2 regions of the Shewanella sp. MF08487 genome follow, and region 1 is predicted to be linked to the other one. Evidence: riboswitches for the same ligand, from Rfam matches in the RefSeq annotation. Region 1 holds a riboswitch; the other holds the start of a gene.
The links. A riboswitch is a leader RNA that binds a small molecule or an ion and turns the genes downstream of it on or off. The one in region 1 is predicted to bind thiamine pyrophosphate.
Positions count from the first base shown of each region.

Region 2: another riboswitch for thiamine pyrophosphate. It lies ahead of ACRN9H_RS02675 (TonB-dependent receptor); the one in region 1 lies ahead of thiC (phosphomethylpyrimidine synthase ThiC).

Region 1 covers NZ_JBOZPB010000009.1:3,520-10,278, forward strand. The annotation lists gene trhA (PAQR family membrane homeostasis protein TrhA) at 1-547, opposite strand, end outside; partial or broken gene ACRN9H_RS08375 (hypothetical protein) at 1,148-1,689, shown strand; TPP riboswitch at 1,857-1,955, shown strand; gene thiC (phosphomethylpyrimidine synthase ThiC) at 2,157-4,280, shown strand; gene ACRN9H_RS08385 (bifunctional hydroxymethylpyrimidine kinase/phosphomethylpyrimidine kinase) at 4,283-6,196, shown strand; gene ACRN9H_RS08390 (HesA/MoeB/ThiF family protein) at 6,189-6,759, shown strand, end outside.
Region 2 covers NZ_JBOZPB010000003.1:3,418-10,176, reverse strand. The annotation lists gene ACRN9H_RS02675 (TonB-dependent receptor) at 1-1,868, opposite strand, end outside; TPP riboswitch at 1,923-2,063, opposite strand; gene ACRN9H_RS02670 (Crp/Fnr family transcriptional regulator) at 2,259-2,939, shown strand; gene tsgA (MFS transporter TsgA) at 3,000-4,157, opposite strand; gene deoD (purine-nucleoside phosphorylase) at 4,219-4,923, opposite strand; gene ACRN9H_RS02655 (YcfL family protein) at 5,179-5,574, opposite strand; gene ACRN9H_RS02650 (PaaI family thioesterase) at 5,756-6,759, opposite strand, start outside.

The DNA of each region.
Region 1 (6,759 bases):
AAATCAAAAGATTAAACCCCAGTTCTGACATCGCCGCGGTTAAATCGCCTATCACAGTGACGCATAGCCAACCCATGGCGAGATATAACACTAGACTTAACTTTTTGAATTTGTGAATAAACAGCGTCTTAAACAGGATCCCGCCAATCGCGAGTGACCAAATTGCCGTTAAAATCACTGTCGATTGTGTGCCTTGTAAGCTTATCAGCATTAAAGGGGTGTAAGTCCCTGCAATCAAACAGTAAATGGCGCAGTGATCGGCAATCTTAAGTTTATGTTTCCAGCCTGAATGGCTAACGCTGTGGTATAAAGTAGAGCATAGAAAAAGCATGATAATGCTGGCACCGTAAATGACAACGCCGGCAAGTTGAATTGATGTCAGGTGATCTTGCCCTTTTAGTAACATCAGCACTAATGCCACTATGCCTGCAATAACACCTAAGCCATGGGATACGCTATTAGCGATCTCTTCTTTAATACTATACGGCCCAGACTTAGCAGGGGTTTTAGCTGGGGTTTGTTGTTCGATAACACTTTGACTCGACATGGTAGATACACACTCGCAAACGATAATGACTGAGTCTATCAGTTAGGAAAATAAATCACCATATTTAAGCGTACACTTGTAAGCTTAAATTAATGACTGACATATATTATTTTCGCCCTTTAGATTTTTAACGCCGTCTCGCACTCCCATCAGTGCATCGCATTGATGATGTTATCCGCTTCAAGACTGAGAGTTAACAAACCATTGCCTTTCAATTTAGCGCAATTGTAATCTCAATTCCCAGCCCTATTTTTCTCAACTGGCAAGTGTCGTATCTATCATAGGCGTAAGCGTTATGCTTATAGCGTGTTGCATTCGCGTTGAACTTTACCCTGTTTGCCTCCTCTAATCTGCGTTGAGCACTCGCAAGTAAATGCAATCATTGGATAATTTGCTTTCAATATTCAGCAACCCGATATTGGATTGATATTGGATTTGAGTGCAATGGTTCCACGTTAAGCATCATCGAAATCAATTGAGACTATACAAAACCTAAGGATGGATTTTGCCTTTTCAACATCAACCCAAAGCCGCGTCTTTATTGACAGTATCTCCTACAGCAATAGCGATTGGAGATGATGCTGATAGTGCTTTGCCTATATCCCTCAATCGAGCCAATCTCAATCACGTGCCCAAAGTGAAGTACTGCCCGCGGAAGTGACGACAAAAAAGCCAACGAATATGTTTGATGCCACAGAAATTAAACCGCAGCTTGGCGCTAAGAGTTCACCCGCAGCAGAAGGCGAGAGCACAATAGCGACATGCTCAAGCATGAGTTTATTCACCCAGCAATATTTTGAACGTCAGCGCGAGCAAGCGCTCGATGATCTCGTCATTGAACAGGCCGATAAATTCACCCGGAAATCGAATATGAGTGAAATGAGCCCTGAGATGGAAGTGTTATTTGTCCCTAACGCCGATGATTTCGGTGGCACGACGAGTCACGATTTACCCTTAGACCCAAATCGTATTGTGCGTAAAGGGGATACTTTTTATCGCGTGGTACAAGTCGGCACTCAAGTTAATCCATACGCCGAAAATTTAGGCTTCCCATTTGACTGTAGTGGCAAAAAATCAATCAAGCTATTGATGATGCCATTCAATCTCGATTAAATAAAATGATGCTCAAACCCCATAAATAGTGACTTTATTTGATGATCTATTTTCACGCCAATTATAACTTTTTTATTTTTATTTAATTTTTTCAATTAAAAACAATAGATAGTGAGTCTTAATTTTGGATTGGTAGTTAAGGTTTTTAATTGTTTTTTTCCTTGTTTGTTGCTGCCGCTTCTGTCTATACTGCGCACTCATCTTGTCGGAGTGCCTCTTGGCTGAGACCGTTTATTCGGGATCCGTTGAACCTGATCAGGTTAAAACCTGCGAAGGAAACAAGCGTAATAACACACATTAAATCGCGAAAATAGACGGCTTGAACACCTGTTAACTCAGCAGTGTTTTAAGTCTTAATGTTTAGATTTAATTGTTATTGAGCAGGGTAACGCAATTTTTGAAGCCAGTGTTGGCCACAAAAGTTGATTGCCATGTCCAGCTATCAACAACTCAATTCTCCAGACAAGCAACTCCATTTTTTAACGTGAGATTGCTTATGTCCAGTTCAAACCAAAACCCAGCTGTAGCTGCCAATGCGATAGAAATCACAGCGCCAGAATCGACAATCCCTAATAAATCGACGGTGCCTAATAAATCGGCTGAGTCTAGTCAATCAACCGTGCCTAAGGCGCCGAGTCGCCGCGAAACCCGCGCGCAGGCTCAAGCCTTTATCGATACGTTAGCGCCGCTGCAACATCCTAATTCACAAAAGATTTATCTCGAAGGTTCCAGTGTCGATATACGCGTTGGCATGCGGCAAATCCTGCAGACTGACACGCTGGTAGGCGGTACTGATGAAACGCCTATCATGGAAAAAAATCCGCCAATCCGCGTGTACGATTGCGCTGGACCTTATTCCGATCCTGAGGCCGACATCAATGTGCGTCTAGGCCTTGGTAAATTAAGACAAAACTGGATCCTAGCCCGCAACGACACAGAGCAATTACCCTGCGCGACCTCCGATTTTACCCAACAAAGACTCGCCGATGATGGTTTAGATCATCTGCGTTTTGAGGCAGGCTCGAGTGCCATTGTCCGCCCACGCAGAGCGCTGCAGGGCAAACGAGTCAGCCAATTACACTATGCCCGTCAAGGGATTATCACGCCCGAAATGGAATATGTGGCGATCCGCGAGAACATGGCACTTGCGCAAGTACAGGATGAAATCCTCAATCGTAAAGCCAAGGGCGAAGCCTTTGGTGCCTTAGTCGGCGAACCGATTACCGCCGAATTTGTCCGCGCCGAAGTCGCCCGTGGCCGCGCGATTATTCCGCTGAATGTTAACCATCCAGAAGCTGAACCTATGATCATTGGGCGTAACTTTCTGGTGAAAGTGAACGCCAATATCGGTAATTCTGCGGTGACGTCTTCCATCGAGGAAGAAGTGGAAAAGCTCGTCTGGTCTACCCGTTGGGGCGCAGATACGGTCATGGATTTATCCACGGGGCGTTATATCCACGAGACCCGCGAGTGGATTATCCGTAACTCGCCAGTGCCCATCGGCACTGTACCGATTTATCAAGCGCTGGAGAAAGTGAACGGCGTGGCAGAGGATTTAACCTGGGAAGTGTTTCGCGATACCTTGATTGAACAAGCGGAGCAAGGTATTGATTACTTTACTATTCATGCTGGTGTACTGCTACGTTATGTGCCAATGACGGCTAAACGCGTCACCGGGATCGTTTCCCGCGGCGGTTCAATTATGGCCAAATGGTGCCTGAGTCACCACAAGGAAAACTTCCTCTACAGCCATTTTCGTGAGATCTGTGAGCTTTGCGTCGCCTACGATGTATCCCTGTCTTTAGGTGATGGTATGCGTCCAGGCTCAATTGCCGACGCTAATGATGCTGCCCAGTTTGCAGAGCTTGAAACCTTAGGTGAGCTAGTCAAAATCGCGTGGGAATACGACGTACAAACCATTATCGAAGGACCGGGACATATCCCGATGCAGCTCATTAAAGAGAACATGGACAAGCAGTTAGCTCACTGCGATGAAGCGCCGTTTTACACCCTTGGCCCGCAAATCACCGATATCGCACCTGGGTATGATCATTTCACCTCCGGCATAGGCGCGGCCATGATCGCTTGGTACGGCTGCGCTATGTTGTGTTATGTCACGCCAAAAGAACACTTAGGATTACCGAATAAACAAGATGTTAAGCAAGGTTTGATTGCCTACAAGATTGCTGCACACGCCGCCGATGTGGCGAAAGGTCATCCGAGTGCGCAAATTCGTGATAATGCGCTGGCAAAGGCGCGGTTCGAATTCCGCTGGGAAGATCAATATAACTTAGGACTCGATCCTGAAACCGCACGTGCTTATCACGATGAATCTTTACCGCAGGAATCCGCTAAAGTCGCGCATTTTTGCTCTATGTGCGGCCCTAAATTTTGTTCGATGAAAATCACCCAAGATGTGCGCGCCTATGCCGCTGGCTTAGAGGCGGCACAAGCGAAGGCGGATCAAGTTGAAGCGGCTGACCAAGCCATGCAAGTCACAGTCAAGACGCCGCAGGAGTTGGAAGCGGCTATGGCGCTAAAATCGGCACAATTTGCTGCTTCGGGCGCCGAGATCTATCACGTGAAAGACAAGCTCGTCGCCGAAGCTGAGGAAGCCTAATTATGTTGGGTATTCATGGGGATAATGCACCCATGAATACCGAGCGTCCCGCGTTTGTTTGGACCATAGCCGGTTCAGACAGTGGCGGCGGTGCCGGTATTCAGGCGGACTTGGCGACAATTCAAGATTTGGGCTGTCACGGTTGCTGCGTGATCACCACAGTGACGGCGCAAAGCTCAGTGGCGGTCACTTTAGTCGAGCCCGTATCAGCGGCGATGTTAATGGCTCAGCTGACGACTCTACTTTCCGACTTGCCACCCAAAGCAATTAAAATCGGCTTACTGGCAGATCAAACTCAAGTGGCATTGCTGGCAGATTGGATCGCGAGTTTTAAAATCCACTATCTATCTGTGCCTGTGATTGTCGATCCTGTGATGGTCGCCAGTTGTGGCGATGCATTAGCAGTCGATAACTGTCAGGATATAAAAAGTGCGGCCAAATCAGCCTTAGATTTTAAGCCTTTCAAAGGTTTAATCGAACTTATCACGCCCAATGTGCTTGAACTTGGGCGGTTAACTCACAGTGATGTTTCAACGAAAGCGCAATTCGCTGCCGCGGCACTGGCTTTATCCCAGAGCCTTGATTGCAGTGTGCTCGCTAAAGGTGGCGATGTGAGCTTTGGTTGCACTGACATTCTTGATGATACTCATGCTCAAACTCACGCTAACGCTCTTGATACCGCTTACAAGAGTAATGGCTGGGATCTTGAGCTTGCCGAGGATTATCTAGTTTGTCGTCAAGTGCGCGCGAGCTCTGAGCTGCATCAAAATGGGCGCTTCTGGTTAGCCAGCCAGCGGGTTAATACCCGTCATAATCATGGTAGCGGCTGCACTTTGTCATCGGCCATTGCCGCCGTGTTAGCGCAAGGTTTTGTATTGCAAGATGCGGTGGTTGTTGCCAAAGCCTATGTGAGTCAAGGCTTAAGCGCGGCGATTGGTTTAGGGCAAGGTCCAGGGCCGTTGGCTCGTACGGGTTGGCCTCATGATTTGTCCCGCTATGCCAAGATAAGGCAGTGTTGTGATAATGGTATCAATCAACATCTTGATGTTAGAAGTGATTTAGTTGCAACAGTTTTATTTGCAACAGATCAGGCAACAGATCAGGCAACCGCTCAGGTAAGAATAGCCTCGACGCTACCTCAAAATATTTTATCCCACGGTTTTAAAGTGCTCGATGCCGATCTTGGTGTTTACCCTGTGGTGAGTGACTTAACCATGCTGGAGAGTTTGTTAGCTGCGGGCGTTAAAACCCTGCAGTTACGGATAAAAACCGACATCAGCGAGTTAACTACTGCAGAGTTAGCCGAATCTGATTTAGGTAAATCTGCGCTAAGTAGATGTGAGTCAGGCGAACCTGAGTTAATTGGCTCCGAATTAGAAGCACAAATTCAAACGGCCATTGCCTTAGGTAAGCATTTTAATGCGCAGCTTTTTATCAATGATCACTGGCAGTTAGCGATAAAATACCATGCCTTTGGGGTACATTTAGGCCAAGAAGATCTCGCCGTTACCGACTTAGCGGCCATTCAAGCCGCGGGGCTCGCGCTAGGCATATCGAGCCACAGTTATTTCGAGTTGCTATTGGCGCACCAATACTCGCCATCCTACATAGCGCTTGGGCATATATTCCCAACCACAACGAAGCAAATGCCTTCGGCGCCCCAAGGGCTCGCAAAACTTAAACACTATGTGGCGTTACTCCAAGATCATTATCCCTTGGTCGCCATTGGCGGTATTGACTTAACAAATCTGGCAAAGGTGAAAGCCACAGGGGTTGGCAATATTGCTGTGGTGCGCGCAATAACGAAAGCTAAGGATCCGTTAGCCGCGTTTGCAGAGCTGAGCCAAGCTTGGGAGCAATGTAGCTTGTCTGAAGAACTGGCTGTAAAGCATGAGTTGGGTGCTAAGCATGAGTAAAAACCCACCGCTTGGTCACGCAGAGGTTCTTTGCGGTCATATACACAGCGACAATGAACACTGCGGCCATACACTCAGTGATGCCGATTTCATGCGTTATTCTCGGCAAGTCTTATTGCCTGAAGTCGGTGAGGCTGGGCAATTGCAATTGGTCGACGCCAGCGTTGTTATTATCGGTCTTGGCGGTTTAGGGCAATTGGCGGCGCAATATCTGGCCTGTGCAGGCATTGGCAACTTGACCTTAATCGATATGGATAAGGTTGAAGTATCGAATCTGCCAAGACAATTGTTATTCAACGATGCCGATATTGGACTCAATAAGGCGCGAGTTGCCAAGCAAAAGCTCAAAGGCTTAGCGCCGCAGTGCACTGTTACTGCCCATGAAACAGCATTTAGTGCTGAGACATCAGCTCATAACTTCGCTGAGGTTTTACAATTAAAACAACAAGGTAAAAGAGTACTTGTGCTTGACTGCACAGATAACTTCGCGACTCGCCAAGCCATTAATCGCCGCTGTATCGAAGCGGCTTTACCTTTAGTCAGTGCGTCAATCGCAGCATTTA
Region 2 (6,759 bases), on a different contig from region 1:
AAATCACGGCCGGTTAAATCCACATCGGTGCCGTATTTATCCTGATATTGATAATTACCATAGGCTGTTTCTAACCAACCTAAGCTTGAGTAAAGTTGTAAATTATCAGTGGCATACCAAGTTGCGTCGAGTTCTGCACCATAGTTGTTCGAACTACCGGCATTTTCAGTAAATAAAATAAAACGCTGAGGCTTATTCGGATCTTGCAGTGATGCAGCCACCTGTTGATCTTGCCTGTCCATATAAAATAATGCCAGATTCGTATCAACAAGCCCTGCTAACCAGTGGGATTTAAGACCGATTTCATAGTTGTACAATGTCTCAGTATCAAACTCTTTTTTATCATTCAACTCGACCGGTAAAGTCATGTTAAAACCACCCGCTTTATAACCCCGCGCCACACGCAGATAAGTATTATGCGAGTCGTTAAGCATTTTACTCAAGGCAATATGTCCGCCCCACATAGTTTCGCTTGGGTCGAAATTATCCTTGTTTGTATCGGAATAATGGCTGTTGCGCTGCTCTAAACGTAAGCCCACAGACAAGGCATATTGGGATCCTAAATCCGTATCGAGCTGACCAAATAGTGCATAGTTAGTTGCTTCATATTCAGAGTCTAAAACTTCATCGGCGAAAGTATTGTACTCAGAATACAATTGGTTATCTTCTTGTAGATTCATCGCATATACGCCGAGTAACCAGTCGGTACTCTCAGCAAAAATACGACTTCGCTCGGTAGAACTTAAGCGAAACTCTTGCGATAGCGTTTTACGCTGACCCGTTTTATCCCAAAAATAATCGTACTGGCATGGCGAGAACTGAATACCATCATCAGTACATTGTTTTGCCGACCAATAAGCTGAATTAGACCAATCGCCATCATAAGCATAATGATGATCGGTATTAGCAAAGGAGGTTAACGAGGTCAGCTCAAATAACTCAGCACCCGAATACGTGGCCTTAAAGCCCGCGCCAGTGGTGCGTTGGTTATCGACACCGGGCTCATCCGAGGTGGTCTGTTTAGGGGAATTGGTTAGGCTCCACACATCGTAGCCATTATCAAAATCAGCATGCAGCACAGTTAAATCTAATTGCAGATCGTCAGTGGCGTACCAACGCAGCTTAACGCGGCCACTAAATTCATCACGACCATTGGTGTCATCGCGGCCCAAAAACAGGTTATCTCGGTAACCATTTTGCTCATGTTGCTGCAATGAAACTCGGTACAGTAATTTGCCTGAGTCAGTTACAGGCCCTGAACTAAAACCACTAAAAGTACGTAAATCATCATCACCAAGGGACACTTCAGCGCCATGCTCAAACACATCCGTTGGGTCATTACTCTTTAAATAAATCAACCCTGCTAACGCATTAGCACCATAACGTGTGCCCTGAGGCCCACGCAGCACTTCAACCTGTTGTAAATCATACATGCTCGACACCATGCCGATACCGGATAAATCGATATCGTCAATGATGTAACCAACAGAAGAATTGGGCGCGCCTTGGTATTGCTCTTGTTCACCTACACCGCGTATTTGGAAGTATTTCGGCCGCGAACTGCCACCTGACCAGTTAACGTTAGCAATAGAGTTAAGTAAGTCTTCAAAATGTTGTGCGCTTTCATCTTGAATTTTTTGCGCATCGATAACTGTAATACTAGAAGGCATTTTCTCTAAACTTGCGCCGCGAAAATCTGCCGTTACCACCATGATTTCCATATCCTTATCGGGATCTGGTTTATCAAGCGCATCGATTTGTGCAACAACAGGTGTGCTCAACGCAACAGCAATAGCTAAAGCCAATGGTGCTCGCGTTAAAGATAGCGTGGGTGACGCGGTAAAAAATGATGGTTTACTGTTAAACATAGGACCTCAAATATCTAGTTTGAGATCCGGCAACGAATAAGCGATTCAGAAGTGTGCTGTTGATTGGCCCATTCCTACGCCGGTATGAGCCGGATCAGGTTCTAAGGGTTTGTCGAAAGACATCTCAGTTTGTAGTCACTTATATTAATATTAATTATTAACATTAATTGACGACAAACACCCCTTGGCAAACTTGAGTATACTGAGTAATGCTAGAGGATGACAGACATATCTATGTTAAAAAAATCAACCATGTGGCTCAAGTTCACACATCAAATGCGATCTTTTATCAAAAAGACCGCTCACACTAAAGATCATATACAGTGAATTGAGCCGCCTTAAAGCATAATGCTGTAAACTCGCGCTACCGCGACAACAGAGAGATTGTTTATGCAGCTAAAACCACTGGATAAAGGACGTTTTAATCAACGATGGGAGCAAGATTACCCTCTAATTGAACGGGTAATAATGGAATGCGTCACCGAAACTAAAGCATTGAAAAAAGGTGCACACCTGATGACACAAGGGCAAGCTTTTTCATCGCTCGTATTTGTAAAACAAGGTCGCGTCTCCCTAGGCCATACCGCCAGAAATGGACGTTGCTTTCAATTAGGCACAATGAATTGTGACTCACAATTATTTGGCGAAATGGAGTTTTTTACCCAGTATCGTTGTCAGCTTGACATCATAGCGAATGAGCCTTTAGAAATCGCTGTCATTAGTGGTGACAAACTGCAGCTTTCGCTCACACAACATCCACAACTGGCGCTGTTTTTTGCCAGTGCAATGGCTATCGATTACCAAGATACTGTCGATATTTTTACTCGACGTATGCTGTATCCAATTAGCTATAACATCGCCTTTGATCTTTATCATCAGCACTTAAATGACTTACCCGTAGATGGGTTTACGAAACGTTATTTGGAGGCAGAGCGTTTTGCTACCACGGATAGAGTTTACCGACGGGCAATAAAAAATCTCGAGGAACTGGGGTTAATTGAGCGGGAAAAAGACAGTATTCGTATTTTTAATCTTAATGCATTAAAAGCCTTTGTTGAACAAGGAGAATAAGGTGATTGTAAACTGTTATCAATTTAACAATCACCTCAGTTAGCCTTTTAGATAAGCCGTTTACTCACTTAAACGAGGTTTCATCCGGCTAGACACAATCAATAAACTTAAAATAACAGCATACAATAATGGAATAACATACATGACTGTCTGCAATCCAATTATCTGTTCAAACAAAGAGCTTATTGCCGGACTAAACATCGCCCCCGCACTACCGCTGATTAAGATATAAGACACATTCTTACCGCTGGCTTTTTTAACAAACGACACACCATAAGCAATAAATGCGTTATATAAGGCCGCACAGACAAAACCATAGCCGTAGGTTAAATAACCGACCCATTCAATATTATCGGTGGTAACAATCGCCGCGGTAATCACCATAGCCAAAGTAATAATCGCTAATAAGAAGTGATTGATTTTAACGCGAGTCACTATAAGCGTTGAAATTAAGGCACCAATTAATGCCGCAGACCAATACTGGGTAATGATATTACCCGCATCCTCAAAGGGAATATTAAACTTCTGTTTTACGAATAAAGGCGCCCAGGTTAAAAATGTATACAGTGCCAACATGCCTAAAAATAAGCCCACTCCACCGCTAATAATTCCCAGGTTCCATTCAGATTTTTGTTTATCTTCTGCCTGAGTACCCTGCTCGCATAGTGCGAAATTAGTAAATAACGTAAGCATAACTGTGCCTAGTGCAACTAAACCTACCGCTAAATAACTGTAACTCCATGATAGTGAGTGAGTCAGTGCATAAGTGGTCATTAAAGGAAAGATAACACCAGCGATATTAAACGTAGCATCTTGCACCACTAACATCGTACTTTGCAGTTTTTCTTGCCAGACAGACACAACAATCGTGCCGGCAATACATAATCCTATTCCCCCACAAAAGCCGATTAGCGTCATTGCGAGCATCACCCATTGGAGTGAAGTGGTAAAATGCAGTACCGCTGCACTGAGCCCAACTAAGGTATAGCTGATGAGGGTAATTCTTTTAATACCTATTTTTTCAATGAAGAAAAAAGCTGCAATTGTTCCTGCTAAAGCCCCGCCATTGAGCAGTGAAAATATAGAAGCGACTTCGTTCACATTGGCGGAAAACTTCTCCGCAATGGGTTCAATCAACATGCCAAACTGAGTTGCAAAGCCTGCCATAATAAAGTTGGCAAGAAAACTAATGGCCGTTAATGTTATTTTATTATTCATTTTGTCACTCCATGAGTGAAATTAGGGTACAACAATTAAGCGTCAGAAAGCACCTAACTATTTAGTTAAGCGCCGTTGCTAATGCGAGTTCAATCATATTGTTAAAGGATAATTGACGTTCTTCAGCGGTCGTTTCCTCACCGGTCAAACAGTGGTCGGATACCGTTAAAATAGCTAGAGATTCGATGCCATATTGATGTGATAAGCCGTAAAGCCCTGCCACTTCCATATCAACACCTAGCACTCCAAAACGCTCTAAAGCAGGGATCATATCTTCATCGGGATCGTAATAAAGATCACCACTAAAAATATTACCGACCTTAACACTAATGCCCTTTTCATTCGCTTTAGTATACGCTTTGTGTAACAAAGAGAACGTCGCCGAAGTGGCCATTTGATAACCGCTACTACGCTTAGTATTCGTTGGAGAGTCGGTGCCTGCGGCCTGCGCTAAAATAACATCTCGCATATGAACATGTTTTTGCGTCGCACCTAAGCTGCCAATGCGAATAATACGTTTAACGCCAAAATAATTAATTAACTCATGTCCATAAAGCACCATCGATGAAATGCCCATACCATGGCCCATCACCGAAATACGTTGTCCCTGATAAAACCCCGTATAACCTAGCATATTACGCACATTGGTCACTTCAACAGCGTCATCAAGATAAGTTTCTGCAATATATTTCGCCCGCAGAGGGTCGCCGGGCATAATTATTGTTTCTGCAAAATCATTGGGTTGAGCATTAATATGGGCTGTCATGTTTATATCCTCATGTTGAATACTCTGATAGTAGTATCCAATTAAAGAATGTTTTTAGGACTAATGTCCGGATTTAATACTCACATGCGTATTTAATGCCACGTTGATGATTAATTTTTACCCAATAAAAATGGCTTGCCTCTACTAAGAGCCAAGCCAAGAAAATATTATATTGGAAATGGGGCATTAATCGCAGGCTAAAACAACCGCCCTTCGTGATGCGGCATTGAAGTAATATAGCTAACACTCAAATAATTAATTTGAAAAGGTTTCGCGCACATACACATCAAATCGAACAGCTTGACTGTTTGGTGCCACTGCTGTGACTTGCAATTGTTGTTTACCGTGCAACTTAACTGATTTCCAACTGGTTGCTTCATCTTCAATGGTAAAACCACTGGCGTCGTACCAAGTAAACTTATACTGCACGCGCATATCGGTAGATGATTTACTCACTACCAGCGCCGATGCTTGTATTACATCGGCAATACGGCGAGCATCGACGTTTTCAACGGCAATATTACGAGCAAAGCTACTGTTATCTACGCGTGTTTCGCCCTGCGAACTCACCGAAATACCCGCAGTATGTGAGGCGCAGGCGCTTAAGGTCAGTGCGGCGGCCAATATTAATCCACTATAAATTTGCTTCATTTTTATCTCCTTGTCACGCCACAAAATACGCAGCCAATGCGCATCATTCTACAGTAAACCTATCGCTAATCGTACTCAACTAAAGCCATGCTTTAGCATTACGTTAAGGCTTAAGCACTCACAGCTCATTGCTCAGACTTACCTTGTTAAGGCGCAATAATCATCAGCAATTGATTGAAGGTTAATCTATCAAAAAGTGCGCTCGCGCGGTAGCAATTAACTGTTTACGGTTTGTCTGCCAGCAACTAATGTTTACGTTGGCAACACGTCGCCCCTGACGGGTTATCCGACATTCTACAAAGCTATCTTTAAGTAAACCGGCACGCAAATAATCAATCGAAAAATCGACGACTTTAGGTACCTTTGCCGTTTGCATAAAGACCATTAATTGAACAATCGCTGACATTTCCATAAACCCAGCAATCACGCCACCATGGATAGCGGGTAACACCGGATTGCCAATATTGTCATCTTTAGCCGGCAGTTTAAAAATCAGTTCATCACCAAAACGCTCGACCTTCATGCCAATAAATTTGGCATAGGGCACATGCTCAAGTAAATGCCCAAAGTCATTAAGCTCAGTGGCGCGCTTCACAATGCCTTGCACATCAATCGGTGCTGTAATCGGCGTACTTTGCGATTGAGCCCCAGCGCCCAGTGGTAAACTTGCACTCACAGCGCCAATCGTTGTATCAGCTTCACCCATCAGTGCTTGCCTAAAGGCATCGCCCACCATTTCTGGGCTTATGCGCATAAAAGACCCTACCGCATGGGCAATAGGCTGATCAATACTGTCTTGATAAGCGATAGCGCGGGTAAAGGCAATATTAGATGACAACCGATAGCACTCAGCAAAGCCATATACGGGTTTATGAGGCTGGGCAGGCTTCATATAATCCACCCGTAAATCTAACGTGGGTGAAATTTCTAATGATTGATATTTTTGATAAATGGCACTGACCACCGCACTACCACAAGCGGTATCCATCAAAGTGGTAATCACCCCACCGTGAATAACCCCAGTATCAGGATAACCAATTAATTCAGTGCTGTAGGGCAGCTCAATTAGCACATGGTGCTCACTTGCCTCAAGCACACTTAAACCAAGCCTGCGACACTGCGCGAGTTGATCCACAAATCGCTGCGCCATTTGTGTTAATGGAAAAAAGTCGCTATTTAATTTCA